DNA from 3 places in the Pseudoalteromonas sp. SWXJZ10B genome. Region 2 is predicted to be linked to each of the others. Evidence: predicted binding sites of a transcription regulator. Region 2 holds the regulator's gene; each other region holds the start of a gene.
The links. The regulator LexA, encoded in region 2, represses DNA repair genes until DNA is damaged. The targets are predictions, from matches to a motif close to TACTGTATNNNNATACAGTA.
Positions count from the first base shown of each region.

Region 1: a site for LexA is predicted at 1,305-1,324, ahead of I6F54_RS18045 (LexA family protein). Genes of this name have one in related genera too.
Region 3: a site for LexA is predicted at 3,030-3,049, ahead of I6F54_RS17515 (SulA-like leucine-rich domain-containing protein). Genes of this name have one in related genera too.

Region 1 covers NZ_JADYXD010000028.1:2,313-8,485, forward strand. The annotation lists gene I6F54_RS18040 (Y-family DNA polymerase) at 1-891, opposite strand, end outside; gene I6F54_RS18045 (LexA family protein) at 876-1,292, opposite strand; gene I6F54_RS18050 (hypothetical protein) at 1,523-2,032, shown strand; gene I6F54_RS18055 (endonuclease) at 2,169-2,903, shown strand; gene I6F54_RS18060 (hypothetical protein) at 3,271-3,882, shown strand; gene I6F54_RS18065 (DUF2513 domain-containing protein) at 3,994-4,362, shown strand; gene I6F54_RS18070 (hypothetical protein) at 4,413-4,940, shown strand; gene I6F54_RS18075 (hypothetical protein) at 5,769-5,978, opposite strand.
Region 2 covers NZ_JADYXD010000035.1:13,245-19,417, reverse strand. The annotation lists gene I6F54_RS19455 (cytochrome c oxidase subunit 3) at 1-32, opposite strand, end outside; gene I6F54_RS19450 (cytochrome c oxidase assembly protein) at 68-598, opposite strand; gene ctaD (cytochrome c oxidase subunit I) at 598-2,190, opposite strand; gene coxB (cytochrome c oxidase subunit II) at 2,190-3,332, opposite strand; gene lexA (transcriptional repressor LexA) at 3,816-4,433, opposite strand; gene I6F54_RS19430 (PaaI family thioesterase) at 4,601-5,041, shown strand; gene I6F54_RS19425 (hypothetical protein) at 5,042-5,422, opposite strand; gene I6F54_RS19420 (membrane protein) at 5,736-6,173, shown strand, end outside.
Region 3 covers NZ_JADYXD010000026.1:330-6,502, forward strand. The annotation lists gene I6F54_RS17495 (VC2046/SO_2500 family protein) at 1-387, shown strand, start outside; gene I6F54_RS17500 (DUF6172 family protein) at 567-869, shown strand; gene I6F54_RS17505 (GGDEF domain-containing response regulator) at 1,063-1,980, shown strand; gene I6F54_RS17510 (YchJ family protein) at 2,055-2,534, opposite strand; gene I6F54_RS17515 (SulA-like leucine-rich domain-containing protein) at 2,573-3,007, opposite strand; gene I6F54_RS17520 (tetratricopeptide repeat protein) at 3,306-3,770, opposite strand; gene I6F54_RS17525 (NCS2 family permease) at 3,889-5,181, shown strand; gene I6F54_RS17530 (hypothetical protein) at 5,256-6,014, opposite strand.

The DNA of each region.
Region 1 (6,173 bases), on a different contig from region 2:
GTGTGGAGAGCTTGCAGCGAATATAACAAGTCGTTTTGCTAATGACTGTTGTTTTCTTAGCTTGCGGCCAACAATCGTTGCGTGTGTTACGAGGGCTGATTTTAATGTATTTAAGTCACTTACTCTTTCCCCGAAACTTCTTGTCGAGTAGATTTCTTTTTTATTCTGTTTTACTTCATCCCAACTCAAACAGGCGATGCCATTGAGTTCACTTACGGTCCTCTCAACAACAACGCTAAACATGCGTCGCATTTCTTTTGGGTTTTGATTCGCTAAATCCCATGCACTTTTAATTCCCATCACCTTGAGTTTTCTACCGAGTCGAGAGCCAATACCCCAGACATCGGTAACATCCATACGCATCAGGATTTCTTGGCGTGAGATATCATCATTAATAACAGCAACTCCGTTATAACCAGAGAGTTTTTTTGCCGCATGGTTGGCTGCTTTAGCTAACGTAGGCGTAATGCCAAAGCCTACACCAACAGGTAATCCTGTCTCGCGCCATACAGCTCGTCGTATTGTGTGTCCGTAGTCAGCCCAGTCATTAATGATTTTAGAAAAACCAGTAAAACGTAAAAACGATTCATCAATACTATAAACATAATGGTCATCACAAAAACGATTAATGACAGTCATCATTCTTTCACTTAAATCAGCGTAAAGTTCATAATTAGAAGAGCGAACCACGACATGGTGCTGTTCTAAATAGTTTTTAATCTTGAAGTAAGGCTGAAATTTTGGGATGTTCAACTTTCTTGCGATAGGGCATATGGCACAAATACACCCATCGTTATTTGTTAAAACAACAACGGGTTTAAAGCGAATGGATGGGTCAAATACTTTCTCCGCACTGGCATAAAATGCAACCGCATCTACGAGGGCAAACATCGATTTAACTCAACAATATTTTTGTGTAGACGGATACTAGTAGTAACGACACCTTCGAGTTTAAAGTCATCATCTTCAGAAATATAAACGGATTTATAATCGTGAGATGCAGAGATAAGCAGGCGCTTTGTTTTGTCTATGATCTTACAAACAAATGTACCGTTGTAATTTGCAACAATGATATCACCTGTACTTGGATCCTCAGATCTATCAATAACCAATAAATCACCATCGAATATCCCCACCCCTTGCATTGATTGACCTGAAGCGATGCCTATAAAAGTAGCATTGGGGTGTTTAATGATTAGCTCATCGATTGAAATACCTAGCTCTACATATTCTGCGGCAGGAGATTCAAAGCCGGTGATGCCAGCTTCTATAAAAATTGGAATAACGAACATATACACCTCAAATACTGTTTATATATACAGTGTAATTTAAGGTTCAAATTATGCCAAGGTTCTTTTTGTGAAGACGATAGTTTAATTAGAGTTGCTATAAGCAGGTTTTAGCCTTAAAGATTAAAAACCTCTTTAATAACAATTAGTAAAATTACCATCGGTTTGTTAAAATTTCACAAAGGAATTATGAGCTTACTCAAAGCTTATTTTAATTATGGAATAATTTACTGATGACTTTAGTTAAAAACACTATTGTACCTTTTCTAATACTTAGCTTTATTACTGGCTGTTCAGCCTCTAGACACGCCATCATTGCTGGTGACTCTGAATTAACAGATGCTCAAGTGTGTCGAAACTACCTTAATGATAAAGATATCCTCGCTAAAAGTTATACCGCCGAAAATACTGATGAAGTGAACTATATCTATGCGCTTAACAGGGAAGTTAAATATAGAACACTTACTCAGTACAAATGTGAGATATTAGCCGCGCAAGACAGAAAAGAAATCGCTCAAGGCGTTGTTGCTGCTGTGGTTGCGGTAGGTGTCGTTGTTTTAGCTGTTGCAGCAGCAGGAGCTGGCGGGTCAAATAACTATTCTTCTGGCTATGCGTGGGACCAGTTTTATGATGGTAACTACAACTTAGTCTGGCGCTGTCGAGATAAGTCTACTGGCCAATTTGCATATAACAGCGCTTGCTCTGGACAGTATCAAAATGACAATACATGGACTGGGAAGTAGCTTTCCCATTAAATTTTAAAAGCATAATATCTTAGTTCTACAATTAAAATTGTCAGTCACCACAAATGAGAACTAGCTTATTAACTCATTTATTATATGTGACATATTTAAACTGAAATAGGTATCAAGAATTATAATGAAAGCATCCACAATTTCACTGTTAGCAACACTTGTTTTTTCTGCTGCCTCTTCAGCAAATCAAGAAATCGACTCATTTAGCAAAGCTAAACGACTTCTAGAAAAGCAGGTTTATAACAATCACCGCATTACACTTTATTGTGGTGCGACATTTGACGCTAGTAAAAAAGTAACCGAGCCGGAAGGCTTTTCTACAACAAAATACGTCAAACGAGCTAAAAAAATTGAATGGGAACACGTTGTTCCAGCAGAAAACTTTGGTCGTACTTTTAGCGAATGGCGAGATGGGCATAAGCAATGTGTAAATAGTAAGGGGAAGTCATTTAAAGGTCGAAGATGTGCAGAGAAAGTAAATACGGAATACCGTTTCATGCAAGCTGATATGTTCAACCTTTATCCGGCTATTGGGGCTGTGAACGCTCTAAGAAGTAATCATAACTTTACCATGCTTCCAGCGGCTAAAAGCGATTTTGGACGTTGTGCGATGAAAATTGATGACAGTAAAGCTGAGCCACCTGAAATGGCTAGAGGGCAAATTGCGCGGACTTATCTATATATGGAGAACACCTACAAACGATATAGCATGAGTAAAGCACAACGCCAACTAATGAATGCATGGGATAAAATATATCCTGTAGATGCTTGGGAATGTACTCGAGCAGAAAAAATTTCAAAGCTACAAAAGAATCAAAATGATGTAGTAAAAAGTCGCTGTGAGAGTAAAGACCTTTGACCATATTACCCTAATCATGATTTATGAAAGCTTATAATTAAGAACCAATTAAGCGACTTTTTAAACGTTAAACTCTCAGCTTTTATTAGTTAGTTTTTAATCCAGAATGAGCAGCTTTGAGCGAAAACCGGTCATTGAGGTTGGCTAAATATTAGTAAATTGATTGTTCAAACTGTTCTTTGCCCATATGCTAATAATATATGAACGATGCACGCATATTATTCTATTAAACTTACTTTAAAGTTTTAGAAAACTTAGTGATAGTAATACCTTAGGTAATTTGTTAAAACCATATAAAGTAAATAAATGAACGTTAAGTCAGCTGGTATATGCTCCATTTGATCAATATTAAATTGTTAGGCGAAATATGAGTATTAACGAAGAGTTAGAAAAGCTTGATCAATGGGCTTCATATCTTCCGAAGATGGGTATGAAAACTTTAGGTGGTGGTGATAGGCCAATGTATACATTGGATCTCATAATCATAGGTGCTATTAAACGATCTCTAAGTTTGGCAAGTGGTCTTAATGATTTAGTCAAATTAAAGAATATGACTTGTGCTCGTGCAATTGTGAGAATGGAACTAGATACGATAAGCCGACTATTGGCATATACATATGTAGATGAGCCCTTTGAAATGGCAAAAGCAATTATTGGAGGCAAGGCACTAAATTCATTCAAGTGCCGTGATGGAAAAAAACTTAGAGATGGTTATCTCATTAATAAAATGACTGAGAATCATCCTTGGGTTAAGGATGTATATAAATATACATCAGGTTATGTACATTTTTCAGAAAGACAGGTTTTTGATTCAATTTCATCTGTATGCAATGATGAAGATAGAACTATAATATTCCAAGTAAGCAAAGAAGATCATAACTTCCCAGAAAAAAGTTGGATAGAAATAGTGGCTTGTTTCAATGAAATGTTATCCATTCTAAGTGATCTTCTAGTTACATTAAGAAATAAATTAGAGTAAGACGAAGTGTTACAAAGCACGCCTAATAATACGCTGTAGTAATACAGCCGATATACCGCTGCGCGGTAAGTTACATTTACATGCGCTGCCTTTTTGCAAAGGTTTTATTTTATGAAACGAAACATGGATTTAGTAAGAGAGATTTTACTTGCCTTGAGTAAACATAAGCACGGATACGCTCCCAGCAACTTTAAGGTAGAAGGTTATACTGAAGAGGAAGTCCTTTATCATTGTTTCATTCTAGATGAAGCTGGACTCATAGATGCGAGCAACACTTCAGATGATAATTCATTAAGTCCAGAGGCAATTCCAACCAGACTTACATGGGAGGGACATGAGTTTATTGAAAATGCAAAAAGTGAAAAGATCTGGCAGCAAACTAAAGATGCAGTAAATAAAATTGGTGATGTTTCCTTTTCAGTTTGGGCTAGCGTACTAGCGAAAATAGTTGAACAGAATTTATTAGGTATTAGCAGCTAACAAACCTCTGTAGCTTCTCGTTAGCTTTTCTAATCATACTAGGAGTTTTTATGAAATATATCACAGTAATTTTATTACTAAGCTTACCTTTCGTTACTTTAGCCAATGACGTTGAAGGTGGATTCGGTTATAAATTCAAAGAAAAAATTAATATCAGTAGCCTCGAATTAATCAAGGTAACAAAAGTAGAAGGTGATCAATATAGGTATAAGCCAGAAAAACCTTATGGAAATCTAGATAATTACTCTGTTTATGTAACACCTGAAACACAATCTGTATATAAAATTGAAGCACAAGGTAGTTTCCCAACCAAAGCGGACTGCAAGCAAGAGCTATCTTCTTTAGAGCAAGCATTATCCAAAAAATACGGAGCTAAAAAACCTGACTTATCAGCAGTAATTAGCGGCATGCCAATAATAAGGTTAGGTGGTAACGGTAAACGAATCGTTGGGATGTGTAATGTTTATACAAAACCTTATCAGCTAACATTGTCATATATGGATGATTCTCAAACCCAAATAGCCAAACGAGAAAGAGCATCAATCATAAATAGCGAAAGAGATCTATCTGGTTTATAAAAAGCGAGTTGATCAAAAGGATAAAACAACAGCTGACTGTTTTCGTACATCAACATTTTAGCCGACAGTTATTTGACTCTTGTGAAGCGTTCCCAAATGCTGCTCGTGGGCATTACCGTGGCACTTTTGCAAAGTCCAGCTTCGAGCGATAAGCGGTCGTTAACAGTTACTTTTCAATTTTGTCAAAGTATATTGCTTGCATAGTCAGGAAAACGACCGTATCGCTCGTTTTTGCCCTTAAGTAAAAAACAGAACTACTGTATTTTGGTAGTACTGGCAAATAGTTAAGAAGTTTGTTACAAATGAGTAATTCAGACAAACGAGCGACGCTGTGGTAGAAGAACGTGCGATTCGCTCGCTATAAACATATTCTCAAGCTGTGGCTCAAAATCAGCTTAAGTGATGGTACCCTCAAGCCCACACCAGATGCCTTATATTTCACAATTTATACGTTGATGTTTGTCGAATCAGAATATTTTAACTAACTTAAAGGCAGGCTGGTTAAAAACTTAAATGCTTATACAACTAAAAAAGCGCCCTGATTAACTCGGAGCGCTTTGCGTTTAGGACAAATAAACGGGGGTTATATAAACTTAAAAAACAAATATTTAAGCATAGCTTTCATACTATGCTTATTACTTTGGCGATATTGCTCATAGTTAATTATACCAATAGACATTTTAGTGCAAAACAAACTTAGAGCGATAAACCAGGCAAAATTTTGAGTTAGTTGGTACTGTAAAAACAGTATAGCTGAGCCACTAAATGCGATAATCGAATAGACAGCTTCTATTCGATACCGACTAATTGCTTTCAATATTTTGGGCATTAAAAACCATCATCAAACGAGTCAAAAGCATCAAAACAATCGTGCTCTATAGAGTCTCCTATCGACTCTTCAATTTCATAAACGGTCATTACTCGATTAGATTGGCCCACTACATTGCCGCCAACATCTACAATATTAGCGCTCGCATTTGTGATAGGTAATCCTGTTGTTGGATTAATCGCGATATCAGTAGCGTCATTATTTTTCATTTTTTAAACCTTCTTAATTATTAATTTATGCTTTCAAATTTAATGATTTCGTGATAAAAAACAAACTTGTTTGACTGCGCAGCTCAGCAACAAACAGTTTGAATAAGGCATTAACTTTTCTTCTATTTTCACTTAATCTTTTAAGCAAAAATCCTTTCCTCTTTATCTAAAAAGTTTATTAATAAGTTTAATTTG
Region 2 (6,173 bases):
GGTACGTAATAATGCTCATATTCTTGATTCATTTTATTTACTCCTAGTTTCACACTAGTTTAAAAAGCTAGTTGTTACTTGCCACCAGCTGTTCACTAATATCAAATACGGTATAAGATAAAGTTAATTCTTCAATATCGCTCGGCAGTGCGGTATCAACATAAAAAAGTAATTTAAATTCAAGTTCTTCCCCTGCTTTTAGAGGTTGCTGATCAAAGCAAAAACAGGCTATTTTGTGTAAATACTTTGCCGCTTTACCTGGCGAGACTGATGGTACAGCCTGCATTACTTTATCTAGGTTGCTGTTATTTTTAGCACTAAACATTACTTCACGCATTGCACCGGGTTTTACCACTACACTGTATTCTTTTGATTTAACTTCAAACGGTGCACCACTTTGTGCGTGAGTAGTAAAGCTAACGCCGACTTCTCGGTTTTGTACTATTTGTGTACTTTGCTCTGCTTGCTCAAGCGAAGGTTTTCCATTAAGCCCTGTTACATCACAAAACACGTCATACAAAGGTACTAAAGCAAAGGCAAAGGCAAACATGCCTATGCAAATAAGTACCAAACGTTTGAGTAGCGGTGCGTGTGTCATTACTTAATTACCGGCGGCGTAGAAAAAGTATGATATGGCGCTGGAGAGTCAACTTCCCACTCAAGCCCTTCTGCCCCTTCCCATACTTTTGCAGGCACTTTATCACCGCCACGCGCGCATTTAATTACCACAGCTACAAACAACAATTGCGATAAACCAAAGGCAAATCCACCAATACTTATGATTGCGTTAAAGTCGGCAAATTGAAGTGCATAATCGGGAATTCGACGCGGCATACCGGCAAGCCCTACAAAATGCATAGGAAAAAACAGTACGTTCACACTCACCAGCGATAGCCAAAAATGCCATTTAGCTAGCGTGATATTAAACATGTTGCCTGTCCATTTGGGTAGCCAATAATAAGCACCTGCCATTATCGAAAACACAGCCCCTGTTACTAATACATAATGAAAATGCGCCACTACAAAATAAGTATCGTGGTACTGAAAGTCAGCAGGTGTAATTGCCAGCATCAAACCCGAAAAGCCACCTAAGGTAAACAGCACAATAAACGCAATACTAAAAAGCATTGGCACTTCAAAAGTTATTGAGCCTTTCCACATTGTGGCAACCCAATTAAATACTTTTACTCCTGTAGGTACCGATATAAGCATGGTCGCGTACATAAAAAACAACTCGCCAGCGACCGGCATCCCAGTGGTAAACATATGATGAGCCCATACAATAAAGCTCAATAGTGCTATGGAGGATGTGGCGTATACCATTGAGGCATAGCCAAAAAGTTTTTTACGAGAAAAGGTAGGTACTATTGTAGATATAATGCCAAAGGCAGGAAGAATCATTATGTATACTTCGGGATGACCAAAAAACCAAAAAATGTGTTGGAACATCACCGGGTCGCCACCGCCTGCGGCATCAAAAAAGCTGGTCGCAAAATACTTATCGGTAAGTACCATAGTGACAGCTCCTGCAAGCACTGGCATTACCGCTATTAATAAAAAGGCAGTAATTAACCACGTCCATACAAATAAGGGCAACTTCATCCATGTCATGCCTGGGGCACGTAAGTTCACTATGGTTACAATCACATTGATTGCGCCCATTATTGAACTAATCCCCATAATATGTACGGCAAATACAAACAATGCAGTATTATCATTACTGTATGTTGTAGACAGTGGTGCATAAAAAGTCCAACCAAATGCAGGACCCCCACCAGGCATAAATAACGATGCCAATAGGATTAAAAACGCAAACGGTAAAATCCAAAAGCTCCAGTTATTCATTCTTGGCAATGCCATATCTGGCGCGCCAATCATGAGTGGTATCATCCAGTTAGCAAGGCCTGTAAAGGCCGGCATAACCGCACCAAACACCATAATTAAACCATGCACTGTGGTCATTTGATTAAAAAAGTGAGGATCGACCAACTGTAAACCTGGTTGAAATAATTCAGCTCTGATCACCATGGCCATTCCACCACCAATTAAGAACATGGTCAGCGAAAAAATTAAATATAAACTACCTATATCTTTATGATTAGTTGTGTAAAGCCAGCGTTTAAAACCTTTAGCTGGGTGATGAGCATGATGAGCTTCATTGGCGTTAGATTGTTCTACTATGCTACTCATTAGTTCGCCTCCACTTTGGCATCAAGTGCTGCCTGTATTTGACTCGGTTGAATAACATCACCCGTATCATTACCCCACGCATTACGTTTATAAGTAATAACCGCTGCTAATTGCTTTATAGATAACTGTTTGGCAAATGCTTGCATTGCCGTACCGGGTCGCCCATGGATAACTACATCAATGTGATCTTTTATATCGCCAAGCACTATAGGGCTGCCTTTAAGTGCAGGAAATACACCCGGTAACCCCATGCCAGTAGGCTGATGACATGCAGCACAATTGGCCATATATACTTGTTCGCCTAAAGTCATTAATTCTTCTTTTGGGAGGGTTTTATCAAGTAATGCGGCATCTGCTAATGCTGCTTTTTGTTTAGCTTGCTTTGCATCTGCAAGCCACGTTTTAAAATCAGCCTCAGATTTAGCGACCACCACAACGGGCATAAAGCCATGATCTTTACCACACAACTCAGCACATTGGCCTCGGTAAGTACCTTCTTCGTTTATGTTCGTCCATGTTTCGTTTATAAAGCCGGGATTCGCATCTTTTTTAACTGCAAAATCAGGTACCCACCAAGAGTGAATAACATCGTCAGAAGTCATTAAAAATCGTACTTTTTGATTTATTGGCAGTACGAGAGGTTTATCAACCTCAAGTAAGTAGTTAGGATTTTTATCTGCAAGATTCGCTATTTCATCTTGCGGGGTAGATAAAATAGAGTAGAACTCTACATCTTCACCCATATATTCATAATGCCATTTCCATTGCGAGCCTGTAATTTTAATAGTGAGATCAGCTTTGCTGGCATCTTCCATTGCAATTAGGGTTTTAGTGGCTGGTACTGCCATAGCAATTAAAATAACAAACGGGATTGCAGTCCAAAGTATTTCTACTTTAGTGCTTTCGTGAAATTGGGCAGGTACAGCCCCTTTAGATTTACGGTGATGAATAAGTGCCCAAAACATAATTGCGAACACTATCACCCCAATCACACAACATATTATAAATATGGTCATGTGCAGCTGATATACATTATTGCTTATATCGGTTACGCCTTTGCGCATATTGTATTGGCTGTTAGCCAAAACTGGGTGCGAAAAAACACATAATATAAGCCACAAGGTAGAGGTCAGTTTACCCATGTGACGGCTCCTTTGATGCTATTGCGAATGCAAAGCGAAGAGGCATACGGCTTAAACGCCAATTCGTTATTTTTATTTTTTTAGTCAATCTCATTTAATATTGATTGGTTTTGCTGCGCCAACAACGGGTTTGTGTATATTGTGTGTTCTCAAAACTAAAAAGCTGTGAGTTATTATTAGCTCAGCACATTAATAATTAGCTAAAAAATGAACAACAAGCAAGTTTTAGTATAAAAAACAATCAGGTGATATTGAGTAATTAATAAAAAATCAGTAACCAACTAGGTAACAGGAAGTTCAAAAGATGAGCAAAACAAAGGGGTTTAACGCATTCGGAGGGGGAAAATATAAGTGCAAAAAAGTTTACAGCTTAAATTGTCAGTGAGCTATTTATGCCCTATTTTTAGTGCGAATTTAAAACAGAAAATGCGTACTAATTAGTACGCATTTATAAAACTGCTTGTTTAAAAGCTATTTTTAAAGTCACATCCAATCAGCGTTTCTTATAACGCCAACGGCTAAGCCTTCAATATTAAAAGACTCATTCTCAAGATCTACTTCAATAGATTCAAAATCGTCGTTTTCAGCATGAAGTAATACTTTACGACCCGCTTTCTCAAGACGTTTTACAGTTACGTCTTCGTCTAGGCGGGCAACAACAACTTGCCCGTTTTCAGCGGTTTGAGTACGATGTACAGCAAGTAAATCACCATCCATAATACCAATATCTTTCATGCTCATACCGTTAACGCGTAGTAAAAAATCTGCAGCCGGTTTAAACATTAATGGATCGATTTTGCAGTGACTTTCAACGTGCTCTTGCGCCAAAATAGGTGAACCAGCAGCAACACGCCCTATAAGCGGTAAACCTAATTGTTCTGGCTCTTCTTCTTCAATTAACTGAATACCACGGCTTGCACCTGGTTTCATTTTAATTGCGCCTTTTTTAGCAAGTGCTTTTAAATGTTCTTCAGCAGCATTGGCACTTTTAAAACCTAATGTTTGCGCTATTTCAGCACGTGTAGGAGGCATACCAGTGTCTTTAATAAAAACTTTAATTAGTTCGAGTATTTGAGCTTGGCGGTTCGTTAATGGTCGCATACAACTGGTTTTCCATACAGTACATTTAACTGTGAGTATATACAGTTAAATAAAAATCGCAAATTTAAATTAAGCCTTAAAATAGCCAAAGTAATTTCACTTGTGTACATTTTAGGGATATAACTAACGCTAGGTTTATAAATGATTAAAAAAGCAAAGGAGTCATTATGAGTATTTGGTACCAGCCCATCACTTTAGAGCTGTGCAAGCAGTTAGAACAAGGCATTGATGGCCAAGGAACATTAATGAAAACCATGGGAATAGAAGTCACTGAAATTGGTGATGATTACTTAGTAGCCACTATGCCGGCAATTCCTGAGCATCATAACCCAATGGGAATGGTTCACGGCGGTGCTAACGTTGTACTTGCCGAAACAGTTGCCAGCTATGCAGCTAACTTTGTTGTCGATTTTACAAAATTTTACTGCGTGGGGCAGGAAATTAGCGCAAGTCATTTAAAAGCATCTCGCAACGGCACTTTAACAGCAACGGCAAGAGCGTTTCATATTGGCAAACGTAGTTCAGTGTGGGAAATAAAAATTACAAATAGCCGCAATGAGCTGTGCTGCGTATCAAAAATGACCGCAGCAGTCGTAGAGCGAAGATAGTTACTTTTCGATTGGGTAAATTGTAATTTCCATACCCGCACCAATCGCAGATATACGTAGTAATGTATCTGCATCTAAGGCTTGATTAAAGCACTTAGGGGAAGTGCCTGATTCAAAACCAATATCAAACGTTCTACGTGAACAGCTTAACCATTGCTTTAGCGCGTTACGCGAACACGATTCAATAAGCTCACATATATGGTTTATTGCTTTGTCAGGCGTGTTTACTACACCTGTTGCTTCAATACGCGCTAATTGACGGTATTCGTCTTTGTCATAATGTAAAATCGTCGCGACTTTTTTCAAGTCTGCCACTAGCAAACTAATATCTTGCTTTGATTCAAGCTCAAGATCTACATTTAAAAATTGAATTTCCGACATCGTTTCGTATTTATCCTCTAATAATTTCATTGCAAACTTTAACGCAGTTTTACCGTTATACCAAATCAACTATGCTCTATTAACCACTTTATATAGATATTTCGCAGCTTTTAAGTATTTTTTAGCGTTTAAAGCTAGCTGGATATCAAACACTCAGCTCAATTAAACAAATAAGTCATGTTAGCAATTTAAGTGTAATCTTTTTTATTTTTAAATGATTACAGTAAGCTATAGTTTAAACTGCGACAAAATGTCGCAGTAACTAATCCCATTAATGTAATAAACTAGCCTCTAAAAATAATAAGACTAAAACATGAATAAAAAAATATTTAAGTATGCTCGCAAGTTACATAAATGGCTCGGTTATTTGCTCACATTACAAATTTTAGCTTGGCTATTAGGCGGTTTAGTCATGAGCGCTATTCCTCTTGATAAAGTTCATGGGGAGCATCTTGCAACACGTACTCTTAATAACCCATTTACGCAGGCTGATTATGTTGCCTCCCTTAACGATATTGCATCTCAGGTGGTTAATCCAACACAAATAATTTTTGAGAACTTTTTAACCACACCTATAATTACAGTAATAAATAAAGATGAACAGCAAAGCTTTAACGGTATAACAGGCCGGCCTTTTGAGCCGCCAACTAAAATACAAATTACCGCAAATGCTAAAGCACACCTACTTATTGATGCTCAAGTGACAAGCGCTGTACTGCTAAAGCAAGGTATGCGAGAAGTTGGATATAAA
Region 3 (6,173 bases), on a different contig from region 2:
TTACCAAAAACTGAAATAGATAATTTAGTTATAGAAGAAGAGGCGTTAAGAAAGCAATTTGGCGCAGGTCCAAAGCAACTTTTAGCCCCTGATGAATATAATATGTTGGTTGGACAATTTAATGCATCATTAATATCTCAAGAAGGAGAGCACTGTGGTATGACAAGTATTAAGTTAAGACAATGCTTAAGCCCTGAACCACTTGCGATTAGAAATGATGATAAGCATATTCCACTTAATATAATAGATAACTGTGAGCTTGCCGTCAGAAGAAGAATTAAAAGCGAACAAACCCAACTAGCTAATCCCCCTATAGATGCAGCTGCTTTTTACGACAGCCTTAATAATGATGCATTACATCAACCACTTCAGCTCATTGCGGTGTGATATATGATTGTAATAATCACCAGTTAATATATGCTTTATAACGGGTCTGCTTTATATATTTGCTAATAATTGATTTAATGAAAAAAAAGCATCCAAAAATTAAATGCAATTGCTATAATGGCGTCAAATGGTATGACATGAAATGCCATTATCATTAAACCAAGGTAATTAGGAACGTAATGAAGAAAACATTCACGCTAAATCACGAGAAAATCAAATACCCTCGTATGGTTGATGCTGCAAAGCACGAAGTGAAAAAATATTTGAAAAGAGAGCGTAATAAAACGCTACCTGAAGATGCTGACTATTGGGCATTTGACTGTAAGTTTGGTAACACAGCTGAAGATGCGCAAGTTGTGCACGTTGCTGAATTAAGTAACCAAATTGGCGAAATTGAAAAGCAAGGTTTGACCTCTTTCTATGTAGAGATTTTAGCTCGACCTGCTCAACGTCAACAGTTAGATTTAGATGATGACGAATAACACTTAATTTAATTAAGTGTTCGAAGTTTTAAAATGAGCCCAAGTGGCTCATTTTTTGTTTTTATGCATTAAAGATTCACCATAAATCATTTTTATTAGTAACCAATAAGTAGAATCTTACTTTATTAACATTTGCATAACAAAATGTAGTGATATAGGGTGTGTTTAATAAAAAAAACAAAACAGTTGTACCATGCCGATAAATTACTCTGACCACCAATTGAAATTAAGCTTAAAGAGCTCTAAGGTACTTGTCGTTGACGATCAGCTATTAAGCTTAATTGTATTAAAAAAAATATTATCAGAGCATTTTAGTGTAACAACAACGAGCTGTGGTGAGGATGCGATTGAAATTTGTAAACATAATCCGCCAGATATAATACTACTCGATATTAATATGGAAGGAATGAGTGGTATTGAAACATGTCTAAAATTAAAAAATATATCTGAAACACAAGATATCCCCGTTATTTTTGTAACCTCATCTGAAAATCAAGAAGAAGAGTGCTGGGAAGCCGGAGCTGTAGATTTTATAAAGAAACCAACTAACTCGGAAACTTTATATAGAAGAGTGCGCGCCCATATTACGATGAAACTTCAACATGACTTACTCAATCAAAAAGTATTTCTAGATGATTTAACAAAGGTATTCAATCGTCGTTATTTTGATGCGCATTTTTCTAAAATGGAACGAAGCGCCTTACGAGAAAAAGTCGACTATGCACTATTACTCATCGATATAGACTACTTTAAGCAATACAACGATCTTTATGGTCATGTGCAAGGCGATACGGTTTTAAACCTTGTTGCACAAACTATTACTAATAGTTTGCAAAGGCCAACCGATTTTGTTGCGCGTTACGGCGGCGAAGAGTTTGTAGTTGTTTTACCGCATACAAGCACTGAAGGTGCGATTTGTGTTGCTGATAAAATTAAACAAAATGTGGTCGATTTAGGAATATTACACAGATATTCAGAATATGACTTTGTGACTATTAGTATTGGCGGTGCAACCCTACAACCGTACGTAAATAACAAAAACACCTTGCAGATCGCAGATGAAAAAATGTATGAGTCCAAAATGCAAGGTCGTAACCAAGTGTGTTTTTAAGTTTAGCTAGCTAATAAATCACTTTGCCACTTAAAAACACCTTGTAGGTGATAAATATTAAATAAGATTATTTATTACACGCTATGACATTTTTTGTACTTTTTATTGCTACCACATGGGCAGTCATCATTTCTGCCCACTTTAATATCTTCAACAGGATATATAGTGCCATCTAAATAACGCCATTGAGTGTTTTCTTTAATAAACTGCGATTTTTCGTGGAGCTCACAAAATAAGTTTTGATAAAAATATTGGGCTTTAAATTCTACAGTACCGGTATCGCCATCATGGCTTGACCCAATTACATCAAGATTTATAAATCGACAGCTGTTAGCAAAATCATTGATTTCTTTAACCGGATTTTCAGCTTGTTTTTCTTTTGCGTAGGTTTGATAAACATATTCTGCATTTTTAATAACATAAGCACTGAATCGTGAGCGCATAAGTTGTTCAGGAGAATCAGCTTGCTTAACAGATAAGTGAAGCGGCTCGCAGCAATCAGCATAATTGTGCCCACTGCTGCAAAAACATAATGTGGTATTGAGTGAAGTCATAATAATAATACAAAGTCTAAAACATTAGTTTAACAAGCTTATTGGGCGAGTGATATCTCTGTTGTTTGAGACTTTTTAGTAAAACAGTATAGTTTTGTATTCGTTTTACTTAAATCGAACGATAAATTCGTAAGTAGTTGGTTATTAACTATATCGGTCCAGGTAATTACCGCTGCAAAGTTTCCGTTATGTAATGCAGAATTTAATACATACTCTAAATTTACTAGGTGCTTTTGTCTAATAACAAGTAATTTACTTGTATCAATAGAGCATGAGTCAAGTAAAGCTTTGCTAGGTACGTGATCTGGAGCAATTAGTAACGTCCATGCATTAGAGCTATTGTATTGGTGTAATACTTTTAAAAGCTCAAAGGTCGCTGAAATTTCATCTTCAATTTGAATCAAATTCACGCAATCGCTTTGCTCATCTTGTTGGTAACTTTTAACTGTTCTTACGGTAATAGGCTGTAACATAATTTCACTCACTGGGTTTTTATACAGTATTCATATACAGTAGTTTATACAGTGCTTTCGTGCAAGCCTTTTATGCTATTTATTTGTACAGTTATTCAGCTTTTGATCATTGTTTTTATTTTTTTAATTTATAATTCTTTATTAATCAGGTTGTTATAGGGTTGTTTTTGAGAAGGTATTCTAAAAATAATTTTTTTCGTAGTGTCTTCATTTTGGGGTTTTATACTGTATAGGATTATCTTTGTAACCATATACAGTATTTTTTTACACTGCATACAGTACTTCTGCCATAGCTAGCTTATGTGTTTTCACTCGTGCGAGGGATCATATGAGAAAACTGGAGTTGGTGGATTTGTTCGTACAAACTTGCCGCATAACACTGAGCATCTTTAAATCGCTTAGTTTCGATATGTTTGCGTATATCTGTAACCGCTGCAGTGGCAGGGGCGTACCCTTGGCTACTTGCTAAGCTTAACCAAGCTACAGCATGAAATACACTTTGTGGCACGCCTTCACCTTTCACAAAAAATAAACCTAAATAAAACTGTGCTCTATGGTTTCCCGCCATTGCAGCAAGTCGCATCCATTTTGCAGCCAATGGAGCTTGATTATTTTTTAAATAATATAGGGCTTTATTTAACGTACTTTGCTCATCTTTTTTATTATCAACGGGCACAGAGGTATTTTCGGGTTGAGTAACAAAACCTAAAATATTATCTAGCTGTTGCTCTAAGTCTTGCTCACAAGGTGTTGTTTTAAGCATATTGGTTCATTTATTATTTTAACTACTCTAACAGTTTAGTATATAGCAAGGTAAAATGTCCTGTAAAAGATAATTTTTATGTTAAAATCTCGCCACTTTTTACTATCACAAGTTTATTATGTTCGAAGCCTTATTTAAACTGAGCGAAAATAATTCAACAGTTAAACGCGAATGCGTTGCTGGCCTAACTACCTTTATAACTATGGTATACATTGTATTTGTAAACCCGGCTATGCTCGCAGAGGCTGGGATGGATCAAGGGGCTGCATTTGTAGCGACATGTATAGCAGCTGCGATAGGCTGTTTTATAATGGGTTTATGGGCTAATTATCCATTAGCATTAGCGCCTGGTATGGGACTAAATGCCTTTTTTACGTATGGTGTCGTATTAGGAATGGGTTATACCTGGCAAGCCGCGTTAGGGGCTGTATTTATGTCGGGTTGTATATTTTTGTTTTTAAGCTTATTTAAAGTCAGAGAGTGGATTATTAATGCCATACCTCTGGTGCTCAAGCGAGCAATCGCAACGGGTATAGGTGCTTTTTTAGCATTAATTGCCCTTAAAAATGCAGGCATTATTGTCTCAAGCCCGGCAACATTAGTGCAGTTGGGCGACATTACTTCTCCAGGACCGTTATTGGCTATATTAAGCTTTTTTGTAATTGCAGCGCTTTTATACCGCGATTTTAAAAGTGGCGTGCTTATTAGTATTTTATTAGTGACTGGCATTGCTTTAAGTTTGGGGCTTGTTGAATATCACGGTGTTATGGCTATGCCACCATCAATAATGCCTACTTTTATGCAGCTAGATTTTGCAGCCGCTTTTGATATATCAATGATGAGTGTTATTTTTGCTTTCTTGTTTGTCGATCTTTTTGATACTTCGGGTACATTAGTTGCGGTAACTCAAAAAGCAGGTTTAGCTGATGAAAAAGGTAACATGCCTCGTTTAGGGCGCGCATTAAGTGCTGACAGCTCAGCAACAATTGCAGGTGCGATGCTAGGTACGTCTACGACTACATCGTATATAGAATCGGTTGCTGGTGTATCTGTTGGCGGACGTACTGGCTTAACAGCTGTAGTTGTAGGCATTTGCTTTTTACTAATGATGTTTTTTGCACCGCTTGCACAAATGGTACCGGCTTATGCTACGGCAGGCGCTATTTTATATGTCGCTGTTCTGATGCTGCAAAATTTAAAGTTTGTAAACTGGGATGATATGACCGATGCAATTCCTGTTACTGTGGTATTACTAATGACACCATTAACGTTTTCGATTGCGCACGGTATTGCACTTGGTTTTATATCTTATACGGCGGTTAAAGTCTTGTGCGGTAAGCAAGATCAAGTCAGTATTAGTGTTTGGATATTAACAGCCTTGTTTGTTTTCAAGTTTGCATTTTTGTCTTAATAGCTAACAAAAATACAAAAAAGCCTGCACAAATTTTAATTTGTGCAGGCTTTTTTAATGCTTTTATAAAAGCACTACCATTTCTTTTTAGGAGCAAACAGTATATCTAAGTCGTCTTGCTCTTCTTCTGTTTTCTTTTTAAGTGCGCTTGCATTAGAAGCTCTCAGTTCAACACTAATTGCCTCTAAGTAACCCTCAACTTCTAGCCGTTTTGTTGTTACGTATTCATCAGAGTAGGTGACTGCACTGAGTGTTGCCTGCGCTTTTTCAAAGTACTGTCTTGCAGAGCCAACCATACTTGCTGAACGGGCAGATAGGCCCCGTTTTATTTGGCTTTCAATATTAATACGCAGTTGTAGTTTTTCGAGACGTTTATCTTCTAAAACAAAAACTTGGCTATCAATACGACCTTTGCTGTGTTCAGAGCGTAAAATTGAGCGTAATTTTTTAATGCCTTGAATTAGGCCTACAAGTTGTTTGTCATTACTCGGTAGCGTTAAAGCTTCACTGCTATTATCTTGAACTGGATTAGATAAGTGCGTTTTTGCTTCACTTAAGCGGCTTTTAAGTGCTTTAGATGTTTGCGAGTTAGTAACCATTGTATTTAAGGCTTCGTAAATACGGCGCTGTAATGTACGAATTAGATTTTCAGAAAGGGGGATGTTAGCACTATTCATTAGTGCCTCTTCCGTTTCTTCTATTATAGCTTTCTGTTTTGTAAGCTCTTTACGGCGTTCTGCCTCTTGTTTTTCTTTGTGTTGTTGTACAGCACTTACCCAAAGTGCAATCACAATCAATGCAACTATAAGCACTATTATAATAGAAACGATCATGGTGTAATTCTCGGATATATAACCTAATTATTTAATCTTACATTAAATATACGTTAACAGGGTAGCTTTGCGCCGATTAACTTAAAAAATATACCAAAAAATTGATAGGTTGAGCTCTTTATAAACTGCAGTAAGCCTAAGGGCTTATAAACTAAAGCT